DNA from 4 places in the Roseovarius sp. THAF27 genome. Region 1 is predicted to be linked to each of the others. Evidence: riboswitches for the same ligand, from Rfam matches in the RefSeq annotation. Region 1 holds a riboswitch; each other region holds the start of a gene.
The links. A riboswitch is a leader RNA that binds a small molecule or an ion and turns the genes downstream of it on or off. The one in region 1 is predicted to bind thiamine pyrophosphate.
Positions count from the first base shown of each region.

Region 2: it holds a riboswitch for thiamine pyrophosphate, as region 1 does, so the genes downstream of both, thiC (phosphomethylpyrimidine synthase ThiC) here and thiB (thiamine ABC transporter substrate binding subunit) in region 1, are expected to answer to the same signal.
Region 3: it holds a riboswitch for thiamine pyrophosphate, as region 1 does, so the genes downstream of both, thiD (bifunctional hydroxymethylpyrimidine kinase/phosphomethylpyrimidine kinase) here and thiB (thiamine ABC transporter substrate binding subunit) in region 1, are expected to answer to the same signal.
Region 4: it holds a riboswitch for thiamine pyrophosphate, as region 1 does, so the genes downstream of both, FIU89_RS11935 (NUDIX hydrolase) here and thiB (thiamine ABC transporter substrate binding subunit) in region 1, are expected to answer to the same signal.

Region 1 is NZ_CP045393.1:3,933,670-3,937,379, forward strand. Features, by position in the region: gene serB (phosphoserine phosphatase SerB) at 1-99, shown strand, start outside; gene FIU89_RS19475 (helix-turn-helix transcriptional regulator) at 173-496, shown strand; gene FIU89_RS19480 (SRPBCC domain-containing protein) at 500-943, shown strand; gene FIU89_RS19485 (YciI family protein) at 965-1,279, shown strand; TPP riboswitch at 1,519-1,629, shown strand; gene thiB (thiamine ABC transporter substrate binding subunit) at 1,663-2,655, shown strand; gene FIU89_RS19495 (thiamine/thiamine pyrophosphate ABC transporter permease ThiP) at 2,631-3,710, shown strand, end outside.
Region 2 is NZ_CP045393.1:1,833,430-1,837,139, forward strand. Features, by position in the region: gene thiC (phosphomethylpyrimidine synthase ThiC) at 1-1,034, opposite strand, end outside; TPP riboswitch at 1,141-1,262, opposite strand; gene FIU89_RS09085 (phasin family protein) at 1,327-1,692, opposite strand; gene FIU89_RS09090 (sulfurtransferase TusA family protein) at 1,890-2,117, opposite strand; gene FIU89_RS09095 (cytochrome c biogenesis CcdA family protein) at 2,223-2,975, shown strand; gene FIU89_RS09100 (hypothetical protein) at 3,142-3,710, shown strand, end outside.
Region 3 is NZ_CP045393.1:77,537-81,246, forward strand. Features, by position in the region: gene smpB (SsrA-binding protein SmpB) at 74-550, opposite strand; TPP riboswitch at 793-881, shown strand; gene thiD (bifunctional hydroxymethylpyrimidine kinase/phosphomethylpyrimidine kinase) at 920-1,750, shown strand; gene FIU89_RS00385 (hypothetical protein) at 1,787-2,242, opposite strand; gene FIU89_RS00390 (hypothetical protein) at 2,235-2,417, opposite strand; gene FIU89_RS00395 (isocitrate lyase/phosphoenolpyruvate mutase family protein) at 2,419-3,237, opposite strand; gene FIU89_RS00400 (hypothetical protein) at 3,234-3,695, opposite strand.
Region 4 is NZ_CP045393.1:2,394,230-2,397,939, forward strand. Features, by position in the region: gene FIU89_RS22935 (Arm DNA-binding domain-containing protein) at 152-301, shown strand; gene FIU89_RS11925 (LysE family translocator) at 512-1,126, opposite strand; gene FIU89_RS11930 (LysR substrate-binding domain-containing protein) at 1,286-2,197, shown strand; TPP riboswitch at 2,186-2,320, shown strand; gene FIU89_RS11935 (NUDIX hydrolase) at 2,355-2,804, shown strand; gene thiD (bifunctional hydroxymethylpyrimidine kinase/phosphomethylpyrimidine kinase) at 2,801-3,607, shown strand; gene FIU89_RS22475 (hypothetical protein) at 3,604-3,710, opposite strand, start outside.

The DNA of each region.
Region 1 (3,710 bases):
TCCGTCGCCGCCGAGTGCGAGTTGCGCATCAACCACGGCGATCTCACGGCGCTCCTTTACCTGCAAGGTTACGACCGCAACGATTTCCAGATCCTGTAGGGTGGGCGAAAGCCCACGCATCGTCGGACCATTTCGTCTTTACGTTAATTAACTACTATGTTAATTACGCGTTATGCCCCACCTGACCGACACCTTCGCCGCCCTCTCCGACCCGACCCGCCTTGCCGTGGTCGAGCGCCTGATGGCCGAGGGCGAGCTGCCCGCCGGTCGTCTCGTCGAACAGGCCGATATCAGCGCCCCGGCCATGTCCCGCCACCTCAAGGTGCTGCGGCAGGCCGGGCTGGTCGAACAGCGCATCCAGGGCACCAGCCGGCTCTATTCCGTCCGCCCCGAGGCGCTGAAATCCATCTCCGACTGGACGCTCGATCACCGCGCCTTCTGGCAGGCGTCGATGGACCGCCTCGCCACCCACCTCGCCCTTCAGGACGAGGATTGACTGATGGGCGACGTCCGCATCACCCGCGACTTCCCGGTCACGCCCGCGCGCCTGTTCCGCGCCATCACCCAGCGCGCCGAGGTACTGGAATGGTGGGGCCATGACGGCATGACCCTGCCCGACACAGCCCTCGACTTCACCCGCGAAGGTCCCTGGCATTCCGAGATGCGCGATGCCGACGGCAACCGCTACCGCATGTCGGGGCAGGTGACGCATGTCGACCCGCCGCACAGCGTCGGCTTCACCTGGACATGGCACCTGCCCGAGGGCATGCGCGCCCCCGAAAGCCACGTCACCTTCACCGTCACACCCGCCGCGGGCGGCGCCCGGCTGACCATCGACCACCGCGACCTGCCCGACGACGACCGCGCCGCGCGGCACGAAACCGGCTGGACAAGCGGCCCCATGGTCCGCCTCGCCCGCCATCTGCAAAGCCAACCCCACTGACCCCTGAAAGGAGACCGACACATGCCCAAGTACATCCTCGCCTATCACGGCGGCGGCCGGCCCGAGACCGAAGAAGAGGGGCTCAAGGCGATGAAGGCCTGGGAAAGCTGGCTCGGCGGCCTCGGCGGCAAGCTCATCGACCCCGGCAACCCCGTCGGCATGTCCAAGACGGTCAGCACCGAGGGCATCGCCGACAATGGCGGGTCCAATCCCCTCTCGGGCTATTCCATCGTCGAGGCCGCGGATGACGCCGAGGCCTGCGAGATCGCCCGCGGCTGCCCGATCCTCGATGGCGGCAAGGGCAGCGTCGAGGTCGCCCCGATCGTCGAAATGTAACCCACGCGTCCCGGGCTCGACCCGGGACCTCACCGGCCGTTTCGGGCCGTCAGCCCGCTCTCGACCCGCCGCAGCACCGCGCGGTGCGTCAACCCGGTGCCCCGGCGAAAATCGCACCGTCGCGATACCACCCGGATACCAACACGATACCGACATGCCGTTTTCGGCGATTCCCAACGCCTTAACCTTCCGATTCGCCGATTCACCTTGTCCCGACCCCGGCTTGCCCCTAGGTTCCTGTTGAAACCTCGGGGTGTCGCCCGGCCCGGCCCGGCGACTGAGATGCAGATCGCGAACCCGTTGAACCTGAACCGGCTGAAACCGGCGGAGGGAAGGTCATGCAGCCGCATCGCGCCGCACCCTCCACCGGAACGGAGGATGCCATGAAACACCTTGTTTTCACTGCGGGATTCCTGACCGCCGCCACATCTGCGATGGCCCAGGAGTCAGACCAGACGCCCGAACTGACCGTTTACACCTATGACAGCTTCGTCGCCGAATGGGGCCCCGGCCCGCAGATCGAAAAGGCGTTCGAGGCCACCTGCAACTGCGACCTCACCCTCGTCGGCGTCGAAGACGGCGCAGCTCTCTTGGCCCGCGTCCGGTTGGAGGGGCAAAATACCGACGCCGACATCGTCCTCGGTCTCGACACCAACCTCGTTGCCGCGGCCAAGGAAACCGGCCTTTTTGCCGAGCACGGCCAGTCGCCCAAACTCGATCTGCCGATCACCTGGGAAGACCCGGTGTTCCTGCCCTACGACTGGGGCCACTTCGCCTTCGTCCACAATAAAACTCTTGAAGCGCCCAGCAATTTCAAGGCTCTGGCCGACAGCGACACCTCGATCGTCATCCAGGATCCGCGCTCGTCCACCCCCGGCCTCGGCCTGCTGATGTGGGTCAAGACCGCCTATGGCGACGAGGCCCCGGCGATCTGGGAGGGGCTCTCGGACAACATCGTCACCGTCACCAAGGGCTGGACCGAAGCCTACGGCCTCTTCCTCGAAGGCGAGGCCGACATGGTGCTGTCCTACACCACCTCGCCCGCCTATCACCTGATCGCCGAAGAGGACGACACCAAGACCGCCGCCACCTTCGACGAAGGCCATTACATGCAGGTCGAGGTGGCCGGCAAACTGGCCTCCACCGATCAGCCGGAGCTGGCCGACCAGTTCCTCGCGTTCATGCTGACCCAGGACTTCCAGTCGGTCATTCCCACCACCAACTGGATGTATCCCGCCGTAGAACTCGATGACGGTCTGCCCGACGGGTTCGAGACACTCGTGCAACCGGAAAAATCCCTGCTTCTCAGCGCCGAAGAGGCCGCCGCCGCCCGCGATGCGGCGCTCGATGAATGGCTGAACGCGCTCAGCCGCTAAGCGCCAGACCGGGGTGGAGCGCCGCCGCCCTCGTGGCGGCGCTCATCTTCGGGGCGCTGCTGGCCGTGGCCTTGCGCGCCGAAACCGGGCGCGGCTTCACCGCCGCCGACTGGGCCGCCCTGCGCTTCACGCTGGTGCAGGCCACCCTCTCGGCGCTTTTCTCGGTTCTGCTGGCCGTCCCCGTCGCGCGCGCCCTCGCCCGCCGCCGGTTCCGGGGCCGCAGCCTGCTGATCGCGCTTCTGGGTGCCCCGTTCATCCTGCCGGTGATCGTCGCCGTCCTGGGCCTGATCGAGGTTTTCGGCCGTGGCGGCTGGGTCAGCGCAGCGCTTGGCACGCTCGGCCTGCCGCCGGTTCAGATCTACGGCCTGCACGGCGTGGTCCTCGCGCATGTGTTCTTCAACCTGCCGCTGGCCACTCGCCTTGTCCTGCAAGGCTGGCAGGAGATCCCTGCCGAACGTTTCCGTCTTGCCACGCTTCTGGGCATCGACGGCTGGTCGATGTTCCGGGTGATCGAACTGCCCATGCTATTGCGCCTGATCCCCGGCGCCTTCACCGTGATCTTCGCCATCTGCCTCACCAGCTTTGCCGTCGCGCTCACGCTTGGCGGCGGGCCGCGTGCGACCACGATAGAACTCGCCATTTACCAGGCGTTCAGGTTTGACTTCGATCTTGGGCGGGCCGCGCTTCTCTCTGCCGTGCAGCTTGGCCTGACGGTTCTTGCCGGTGGCATCGCCCTCTGGCTGGCGCGCGGCGAAGGGTTCGGCTCGGGCCTCGATCGCGGTTTGAGCCGGTTCGACGGAAAAACGACCACCGCACGGTGGGTTGACGCGCTGTTCATCTGTGTGGCGGCAGTCTTCCTGCTCGTGCCGCTCATGGCCATCGCTCTGTCGGGCCTGCCCGGCTTTGCCGACATGCCGGGACAGGTCTGGACCGCCGCGCTCACCTCGCTCTGGGTCGCGGCGCTCAGCACGGTCCTTCTGCTCTGCATGGCCTTGCCCATGGCCGCCACCATCGCAACCGAACGGGGCCGTATGGTGGAAATCGCGGGCCTGCTC
Region 2 (3,710 bases), 2.1 Mb from region 1:
TCATACAGGAACGACTCGCGGTGATGGTGCAGGCACCACTTGGCCATGATCGACCCGCCGCGCGACACGATGCCCGTCACCCGGTCCACCGTCATCGGCACCATGTGCAGCCGCACGCCCGCATGGATGGTGAAATAATCCACCCCCTGTTCCGCCTGTTCGATCAGCGTGTCGCGGAACACCTCCCAGGTCAGGTCCTCGGCAATGCCGTTCACCTTTTCCAGGGCCTGGTAGATCGGCACGGTCCCGATCGGCACCGGGGAGTTGCGGATGATCCATTCGCGCGTGTTGTGGATGTTGCGCCCCGTAGAGAGGTCCATCACCGTATCGGCACCCCAACGGATCGCCCAGACAAGTTTATCGACTTCCTCCTCCATCGAGGATGTCACGGCGGAGGTGCCCATGTTGGCATTGATCTTCACCAGGAAATTGCGCCCGATGATCATCGGCTCGCTCTCGGGGTGGTTGATATTGGCCGGAATGATCGCCCGGCCCGCCGCAACCTCGTCACGCACGAATTCGGGCGTCACGTAATCGGGGATATTGGCCCCCCAGTCATTGCCGTCGCGGGCTTCGGCCACGACCTCGCGCATCTGGTTCTCGCGGATCGCGATGAATTCCATCTCCGGCGTCACGATGCCCGCACGGGCATAGGCCAGCTGAGTGACTGGTTTGCCGTCCTTGGCCCGCATCGGAGCGGCGATTTTGGGAAATTCCGGCGTCAGGCGGTCGCCTTCGACGAAACCGTTATCCTCGGGCTTCACATGACGGCCCTCGTACTCTTCGACATCGCCACGCGCCTCGATCCAGTCGCGGCGCAGGCGGGGCAGGCCCTCGCGGATATCGGTCAGCACGTTCGGATCGGTATAAGGCCCTGAACTGTCATAGACGGGCAGGGGGTCTTCGCCGGACGTGGGATGCACGGAGATCTCGCGCATCGGCACGCGGATATCGGGGTGTTGCGTGCCTTTCACGTAGATCTTGCGCGACGCGGGCAACTCGCCCGTGGTGATCTTGGGATTGGGTACGTTCATTTTGGCGCTCCTCAAGCGGTTACTCGAAAAGACACCAGATGAGTCGTGGCTTGGGGGAAACGCGGGGACGATGCGCCCCGTCTTCGGACGACAACCCGGGCGGGCCGGGGATGCGATCCTAGCTTCCTACGCCAGTGTCAACTGGGTCAGGTTCAAAGGGTCGCGTCACCGGGCATATGCCCTCGTCAGCCTCTCAGTCCCCTGGGCGGGACCCCCCTGCGTAAGCGGGAGGCTAGCGAAGCGTCGCCGTGATTTCAACGGATATTCGGAAAAAGCTGCGGCGGGTTTCGGATCAGACCGGCACGTCGTCGTAATTGCGCCGGGTCGTGGGGGTGGTGTCCTTGATATCGACCCGCAACGCCACGCCCATCATCTCCATCATCCGTCGCGTCTCTTCGGTGTAGTCCGTGAACGCCTTCTTCATGAAATCGCTCTGCACCTGCATCAGCTCCTGCGGCGTCCTGCAGGCCAGCATCGCGCGCTGCGCCTCCAGGTCCTTCTCCAGCCGCTCGGTCACAAAGCGCATGCTCTCCTGCATCATGTCGAACCACGCCGTCGTGGCCACGGGGCTGAACGCGGCCATCGCCGCGACCATGCCGGCATGGGCCGGGTCGGTCGCGTCCGGGGTTTCGGTGGTCTTTTTCGTCGATTTCGCCATTTGCGCCACTCCTTCCGAGCTTCGGCAAAGGCCGCGGTGGCGCGGTCTTTGCGGGAATGTCGTCCGATCTGGCACACCACACCGAAACATGCGCCTCGCGCCATTCGGAACTGTAACAATTATATGACGTAGCCGGCCCGAGGTACAGCGCAACCGGGCCGCTGGGGGCCGCGCCGTTGTCGCACCCCCCGTGCGGCTCAGCCCTTGCGCACCCGGTAAAGCGTGGCCGTCCCGTCTTCGACCGTCTCGATCAGCTCATGCCCCGCCTCGGCGCAGAAATGCGGCACGTCGATCACCGCCGCCGGATCATCCGCCCGCAGCACGATCACGTCGCCGGTGCCCAGCGGCTTCATCCGCTTGCGCAGCTTCAGCACGGGCAGGGGGCACAAGAGCCCCACGGCGTCGATGATCTCAGGTTCGCTCATGGCTCGGGAGGTAATCCAACCGTTACAGCCTGTCCACCGAGATGTGACCGCCCCGTGACGCCGCGTCGCGTGACGCCCCCTTCGTTTTGCAATACACGGGGGTCCATGTTCGGAATCGATCTCATAGACGCCACCCTGATCCCCGCCATGGCCATCGCGCTGGTGGCCGGCGTCTTCTCGTTTCTCAGCCCCTGCGTGCTGCCCATCGTTCCGCCTTACCTCGCCTACATGAGCGGCGTCACCGTCACCGACCTGCAAACCGCGCAAACGTCCCGCAACAAGGCGATCCTGCCCGCACTCTTCTTCGTGCTGGGCCTGTCGACCGTGTTTCTTCTGCTGGGCTTCGCCGCCTCGGCCATGGGCCGTGAGCTGCTGCAATACCAGGACTGGTTCAACACCGCCGCGGGCCTCATCGTGATGATCTTCGGCCTGCATTTCCTGGGCATCTTCCGCATCGGCATCATGGACCGCGAGGCCCGGCTCGACGTGGGCGACAAGGGCGGCACCAGTTTCGGCGCCTATATCCTCGGCCTCGCCTTCGCCTTCGGCTGGACCCCCTGCATCGGACCGCAGCTCGGCGCGATCCTGTCGCTCGCCGCCTCCGAGGCCTCGGTCACGCGCGGCACGCTGCTGCTCGCGGTCTATGCCGCGGGCCTGGGCATCCCGTTCCTGCTCGTGGCCGCCTTCCTGCCGCGCCTTTCCGGGCTCATGGCCTGGATGAAACGCCACATGGACCAGATCGAGCGTATCATGGGGCTCCTGCTCTGGACCATCGGCCTGCTGATGCTGACCGGCGGGTTCGCCGCCTTCTCCTACTGGCTGCTCGAGATGTTCCCGGCGCTGGCCATGATGGGCTAGGGGCCTCTGTCCGCCCCCGTTCCGGGCCCGACCCGGGACCTCGCCCAGCCGCGCCTCGGCAAGAGATCCCCGATCGGGTCCCGGATCCTCTGTCGCACAACAGCCTTACTCTTGCCCAAGACTTCGATTAACCTCTCCCCAAAGAAGAGGCCAAGACAGGTCTGGCATGAGCAGCCCCACCCAAGCCCCCGTCACCCGCCGCCGGGTGTTCTATATCCCGGGATACGATCCCATCCACCCGCGCCGCTACCGCGAGCTCTACCGCAAGGAGGGCGCGGAACAGGCGGGCCTCTCGGGCTATGACCTCACCCTTTCCGCCCGCAAATCCGAAGGCCGCTATGGCTGGCAGGTCGATGCGCAGATCGACGGGCACGACATCCATACCGAGTTCGACGTGCTGGTGTGGTCCGACATCGTCCGCGACAGCATGGAACGCGGCATCGCCGGCACCTACCTGCAACTCATCCGCACCGCCTGGACCTATATCGCCTCGGGCGCGCTCTTCCGCCTGATGCGCCTGCGCAAGGGGCCGGTCATCGCCGCGCTCTACCCGGTGGGGTTCCTGATCGTGCAGCTTATGATCGCCCTCGCGCTGGCCTACGCCCTGGGCCGCCTGCTGGCGCTCCTGCACCCCTACGCGGCCTGGGCGGGCCTCGCGGTGGTCCCGCCCGTGCTCCACTGGTTCAAGGCCCGCGACAACAAGCTCTTCGCCTACTACCTCATGCACGACTACGC
Region 3 (3,710 bases), 340 kb from region 1:
CCGCGCGTCGCGCCGGGAACTAAGGGAGGATAGCAAAACGGGCGGCACCCGCAGAGGGTGGAATCCGAAGCGTTTACATACCGTGGCGCAAAAGCCGCTGCTTCTGGCGGTTCCAGTCGCGCTTGGCCTCGGTCTGGCGCTTGTCGGTGTTCTTCTTGCCCTTGGCGATGCCGATCTTGATCTTGGCGATGCCACGGTCGTTGAAATACATCACCAGCGGCACGAGGGTCATGCCCTTGCGCTGGGTCTCGTTCCACAGGCGCGCCATTTCCTTGCGCGAAACCAAGAGCTTGCGCTTGCGCCGGTCCTCGTGGCCGAACGGCACGGCCTGTTCGTAGGGCGCGATGTAGCTGTTGACCAGCCACAGTTCGCCATCCTCGACCGCAGCATAGCTTTCGGCGATGTTGGACGTCTTCTGGCGCAGGGACTTGACCTCGGACCCGGCGAGGACCATGCCGCATTCCAGATCGTCCTCGATGGCATAGTCGTGCCGCGCCTTGCGGTTCTCGGCGACGACCTTGTAGTTCGGATTGATCTTGGGCTTGACCATGTCGAGTTCTGCCTTCCGGGCGGTGCAAGAGAGCAAGATAGCCCCTGCGGCGAAGGCTTCCAACCCCCTGAAGCGAATCGAGAGGTTAACGGGCCCCGGGAGGGCAGATCCGGACGTCGGTATCGCGTCGGTATCCGGGTGGTATCGCGACGGTGCGGTTTTTTGCAGGTGGCCGGATCAACGAAGCGTGCGTTGCGCGGGTGCGGTTGCGGTTGACAGGCGGGCCAGCGCGCCTATCGTCCGGCACGAGCCAGGGGCGCCTTCGGGCTGAGATGCACCCTTTGAACCTGACCCAGATCATGCTGGCGGAGGAAGGCGGGACCGGACCCGGTCGGACCCCTGCTTTTCGCGCGCCGCGAAAGGAGCCGGATGACCCCCAGGACATTTCACGCGGACAGCGGCGGGATCGCCAACATCCTGTCGATCGCAGGGTCGGACCCGTCGGGCGGGGCCGGGGTGCAGGCGGACCTGAAGGCGATTTCGGCGAACGGCGCCTACGGGATGGCGGCGCTGACCGCGCTGACGGTGCAGAACACGCGGGGTGTGCAGGGGGTGCACCTGGTGCCGCCGGAGTTCGTGGCCGACCAGGTCCGGGCCGTCGCCGAGGATGTGCGGATCGACGCGGTGAAGATTGGGATGATCGCCACGGCAGAGATCGCCCGCGCGGTGGCGGACGCCTTGCCGGACGTGCCGGTGGTGATGGATCCGGTGATGGTGGCCAAGGGCGGCGCATCGCTGTTGGCCGAGGACGCGGTGGCGGCGCTGGGCGAGGCGCTGGTGCCGAAGGCGCACGTCATCACGCCGAACCTGCCGGAGGCGGCGGTGCTGCTGGGCTGCGACGAGGCGGTGACGCGGGACGCGATGGCGGAGCAGGCCCAGGCGCTGCGGGCGCTGGGCTGCAGTGCGGTGCTGCTGAAGGGCGGGCACCTGGAGGGCGAGGACAGCCCCGACGTGCTGGCCGATGCGGACGGCGTGCATTGGTTCGAGGGCGCGCGGATGGCGACGCGGAACACCCACGGGACGGGATGCACCCTGTCGGCGGCGCTGGCGGCGCGGATCGGGCGGGGCGTGGCCCTGCCCGAGGCGGTGCGGGCGGCGAAGGCCTATGTCGCGCGGGCGATTGCCGGGGCCGGGGCGCTGGAGGTGGGGTCGGGGCACGGGCCGACGCATCATTTCGCGGGGCTGTGGCCGGATTGGTGAAGGCGGGGGTCGGTGAAGGTGGGGTGGAACCCCACCCTACGTGGGCGATGTTTTCCAGTCACCGTCCCTGTTCCACCAGCGGTGGGGATTGTCGCTGTCGTCGAGGCCCTTGCACTGGCTGCGCAGCACATCCGTCACGGTGATGACCGGTTCGTAGTAGCTGTGGACCGCGTAGATCGCCTCGATCACCGCGGTCAACATGGCGGGGTCGCGGGGCAGGAAGAAGCGCATCTCGTCGACGCCGGGGCGGTGGCGCGTGTCGTCCTCGGCGCCTGTCGGGGTGCCTTCCCGGGGGCGGTAATATTCCAGCCCGCCGGGGGCGCGATAGCCGTTGCGGTCGGTCTTGCCCTGGGTCAGGGGCGCGACCTGTGTCACGGCGTCGAATATGCGGTCGACGTCTTCCGAGGGCGCCTGGAACATGAGGGCCCACATCGGCTGCATCTCGATGGGCCTTGTGTCGAAGCCGGTTCGGAGGATCGAGGGGTTAGTCATAGCGCACCCCCGTCTCGAGCAGTTCGAAGCCGGTGATCTCGAATTCGTAAAGCTCGGAATTGTCGGGCCGCAAGGTGCGTGCGATCAGCTTTCCATTCGCATCCGTATAGACGGCGTGGGTGGTGTGCAGCGCGCGGAAGCAGTGGCTGCCGTCGGGGTAATAGTACTTGATCATGTCAGGTCTCCGTAAATGGGGCGAGGTGGGATTCCAGGTCCGCGAAGCCGATGCCCTGCGCGGTCTTGTCGAAATGGCCGGTGTTGCGGATTTCCCGCGCGGCCCCGATGAGGGCGCCGTAGGCCACGCGGAAGAAGGCCGAACCGACGCTGATGCGGGCCACGCCGGCCTCTGTCAGCTGATCCAGCGTGAAGGTGCGGCCGGGCAGGCCCATGACCACGTTGACCGGCCGGGTCACGGCCGCGCAGACCGTGCGGATGGCGTCGAGGTCGGGCAGGCCGGGGGCGTAGAGGACGTCGGCCCCCGCCGCCTCGAACGCCTGCAGGCGGGCGATGACCGGGTCGAGGCGCGTTTCGCCCCAGAGCAGGCTTTCGCAGCGGGCGGTGAGGACGAAATCCTGCGAAAGGGTCCGGGCGGCCTCGACCCCGGCGATCATCCGTTCGACGGCCAGGGTGTGGTCGTAGATGGGCGCGTTCCGGTCGCCGGTGTGGTCCTCGATCGAGGCGCCGGCAAGGCCGGTGGCGGCGGCGGCGCGGATGGTTTCGGTTACGCTCTCGGGGCTTTCGCCGAAGCCGCGTTCGAGGTCGGCACTGACCGGCAGGGGAGTGGCGCCGACGATCGTGCGGCAATGGTCCAGGACATCCGCGGATGGCACGGTGCCTTCGAGGCGGCCCATGGAAAAGGCCATGCCGGCGCTGGTTGTCGCGAGCGCCGGAAAGCCAATGGACGCGAGGATGCGGGCGGAGCCGGCATCCCACGGGTTGGGGATGACGAAGGGCTTGTCGCCGTGGTGCAGGGCGCGGAAGTCTTGGGCCGTCATCGGGAAAACGCCACCATGTCCGGCAGGCCGCGGCCATCGTTCCACCAGCGGTTCGGGTTGGTCCGGTTCGGGTCGTAACTGGCGCGGTTGGCCCAGTCCTCGCGCACGAAGATCACGGGTTCTTCGTAGTGTTGGGCGTCCATGATCGCGTCCATGACCTGTTGCAGGGCGGGAAGGTCGCGTTCGATGGAGATTTTCAGCTCGACCACCGGGTAGGTCTCGGCGCTGCCGGGCATATATGTGCTCTTGTGCGTGGTGGTGGTGGAGTTGGGCTGCGGTGTCGTGGTCTCGGCGCCGGTGGCCGATACGGACGCGGTGCGGTGATAGCGGCCATAGCCCAGGGGATGCACCTGCATCACGGCATCCAGTATCCGGTCGGTGTCTTGCGGCAGGGTCTGGATTTCCAGCGTCCAGACGGGACTGAGCGTGCCGGTCCTGGCGGTGTAGTCTTGCAGCATGGTGAGGGTCCTTGT
Region 4 (3,710 bases), 1.5 Mb from region 1:
TCATTGGAATAGATTTTCCTTTCATCGTAATAATTTAGTGTTTCCGCAGGTCCCCTTATGACCCGGGAAGTCCCACGTTAGAACGTATATAAAACGGAGGATACCATCATGGCAAAATCAAATCAGGCGGGCTTTGCGACGGGCTGTGCCTGTGGCTTTACAAACGCCTGACGGCGGGTCCCTTTGGATCTTTCGCTTTCAGTTCTGGGGACGCCAACGCGAGATGGGTCTTGGGTCGTATACAAGCATCAGTCTCGCCGAAGCAAGAAAGCAAGCCGAACTCGCACGTCAACAGTACTGAGGGAGGTAGACCCGATCAAGCAGCGCCAATGAAATCGCCAACAATCGAATATTACTGATGGTCGCCTCGGGCGCATTGCATTGGAAGCGAACTGGATGACCTGATCCACAGGCGCGGTTAGACCAAGAGGGTGCAACAAGAGAACCTTCCAGTTCTCGAACGGCGCGACTGATCGTGGATTGCTGCAACTCCAACTCGAGCGCTGCAGGTTCAACCGAGGAGCAACGCAACGCCGACCGACAGAACAAGCATGATAGCGAATGCGATATTGATTGCACGTCCCACGCTCGGATCTTCCAGAAAGCGGGAGAATGTGCTCCCGAATACGAGCCAGGCAGTATTCACAACCGCGGCCATGAAGGCCAACGCGATGAACTTCAAGAACGTGTCAAGCAAGAGGTGCTCGGGCGTGATCGAGTATCCGGCGTACACGGCGCCGATCGCCGCGTAGGCTTTGGGGTTGGCCACTGCAAGGCCGAGGCCCGGTAGAAACGACCCTATGACAACGCCCGAACGACCACCGGCGCCAGTCGGCGCTTGCCCGACAGGCGCCGTCGCGATCTTCCACGCCAGGTAAAGAATATAGGCCACCGCAGCAATGCGGAGGACCACCAGCAACCAGGCCTCGGAAGACATGACCCCGGTCACGCCGGTCGCGATGATCGCCAGCACCACGATGGTTCCGAGTATTATGCCCATGAGATACGGCAGGGCGTTCCAAAACCCGAATGCAGCGCCCAGACTCGCCAAGCTGATCGTGGCCGGCCCCGGGCTGCCCATGAGCGGCAGGGCGGCCGCGATGAGTATCAGGGTATTTCCGATCATCTTGGTTCTGGCCCTTAAGCTCTCCTTCGACTGCCGCAAAATCGCGTCCTGCCGGAGAGCATCCTCTTGAACGGTAGGGTATCCAAGGCTATGACTTAAGAAAATCAAATAGATCGAAACCCTATAATTCGAGAATCGGAACCAATGCCAAGCTTTGACATGGACGCGCTCCGTACGGTCGTCGTTGGCTCGGATCTGGGAAGCTTCGCGCGCGCTGCCGTGCAACTCGGCCGCTCGCAATCCGCCGTCAGCATGCACCTCAAGAAGCTGGAACAGCAGGCGGGCACAACTCTGTTCGTTCGCAAGGGACGCGGCCTCGTGCCGACCGAAGCGGGCGAGGCTTTCATCGCCTATGCCCGGCGTATCGTCGCGCTGAACGACGAAGCCGCGCTCTCGGTCGGCGCGGCGGCAGGCAAGGCCTCCGTGCGGCTCGGCCTGCCGCAGGATTTCTTCGATGACGTGATGCCTGCGACACTCGGCAGGTTCGGACAGGACGTGGAAAACGTGCATGTCGACGTGCAGGCCGGGGAAAACCACAGGCTCGCCGAAGAGGTCCGTGCCGGGCGCATCGACGCCGCGATCGCCTTTTTCCGGCCCGGCAGCCCGACCGAAGGCGAAACCCTGTGCGAATGCCCCATGCACTGGCTGGCGCATCGCGATCTGCCGGAGGTCGCCGTTGCCGCCCCCCTCCCCCTCATCATGTTCAACCACCCTTGCCTGTTTCGGCAGGCAACGCTTGCCACGCTTGACCACAGCCGGACGCGCTGGCGCGCCGCGCTCACCACGCCCAGCCTGCCCGCCGTCTGGGCCGGCCTGCGCAGTGGTCTGGGCATAGCCGTGCGCACGGATCACGGCAGGCCGGAGGATATCGCCTGTGTCGGCGCGGAGCTCGGCCTGCCGGAGTTGCCGAATATCGAGGTGCGCCTGTTGCGGGCGCCAAACCTGTCGCGTTTTGCCGAAAGACTTGCGCAAGTGCTGCGGGAAGAGACCCTCAGGCATCTGGACCCGGCAATTTACAGCGCGGGAGGCGTTGATTTCGTGCACCATCCTGATAGGCTCGGAACCACCTAGGGGTGTCCCGACAAGGGGCTGAGATATCGCTGGCGCTTCGGTCGCAGGATCGTTGGGCATCGCGGTGACCCTTTGAACCTGATCCGGATCATGCCGGCGAAGGGACAGGATCGCAGCGCTCTCTTGCCCTTGCCGGCCTCAGCATGACGAGGCCGCCTTGCCATCTCCATCGACAGTCCACCGCCCGATTTCGGCGACCATCGCCGCCGTCATACGCGACAACCAGGTCCTTCTTGTTCGCCGCGCAAATCCGCCCGACGCGGGACGATGGGGATTTCCGGGCGGAAAGATCGACCACGGCGAAACGCTGTTCGAGGCCGCAACCAGAGAACTGTCGGAGGAAACCGGCGTTTCCGCCGAGCCGCTCCGCGTGTTCACCGCAGTTGACGCGTTTGACCTCGGCCCCGCCGGCACCCTGCGCCGGCACTTCATCCTGATCGCCGTGCTGTTCCGATGGACGGCGGGAGAGCCGGTTGGAGGGGACGACGCGCTGGAGGCGCGTTGGGTCGATCTTAAAGCCCTCAAGGGAACCAGCCTCGCCCTGAGCCTCGATGTGGCCGAGGTCGCGCATGAGGCCGCCGCGTTGATGTCAGAGGTGCCGTCATGATTGCCAATGTCCTGACCATCGCGGGCACCGACCCCTCAGGCGGCGCAGGCATCCAGGCCGATATCAAGGCCATGTCCGCGCTTGGCGCCTATGCCTGTTCCGCCATCACCGCGGTGGTCGCGCAGAACACACAAGGTGTTCGCTGCTTCCAGGCGCTGGACCCCGATTTCGTCGCCGCCCAGATCGACGCGGTACTGGACGACGTGCGCGTCGACGCGGTGAAGATCGGGATGATCGCAAATGCCGGGATTGCCGAGGCCGTGGCCGACAGGCTGAGCCATCACGGGGCAGACAACATCGTGCTCGATCCGGTGATGGTCGCGAAGAGCGGCCATGCCCTGCTCGACCCGGAAGCGGTCTCGGCCGTGCGCGAGGCGCTCGTGCCGCTGGCCCGCGTCATCACCCCGAATCTGCCCGAAGCCGCCGTGTTACTGGGCCGCGAAGACGACTGGACCGCCGAGACGATGCAAGCCGCCCTGCCCGAGCTCATGGCACTTGGCTCCGATTACGTGCTGCTCAAGGGCGGGCATCTGAAGGGCGAGCACAGCACCGACCTGCTGGCCGGACCCGAGGGCACCCGGGCACTGAAGGCCCTGCGCATCACAACGACCAACGACCATGGCACCGGCTGCACCCTCTCCTCGGCCATCGCCGCGCTTCTGCCGCATCACGACATGCCCGAGGCAGTGGCCCGCGCCAAGGCCTATCTGCACGCCGCGCTTGCCCAAAGCGACACGCTGAACGTGGGCCACGGTCACGGGCCGGTGCATCACTTCCATGCGCTCTGGGCGTCAGGCGCCTAGGGTGTCGATCCTGTTCCTGAGCGGCAGGCGGCGGCCTCTGGGTCCAGCTGTCCGCAGATGGCCGAAACCACGGCGACGCCCCGCGCGCCTGGGCTGAAGGCCA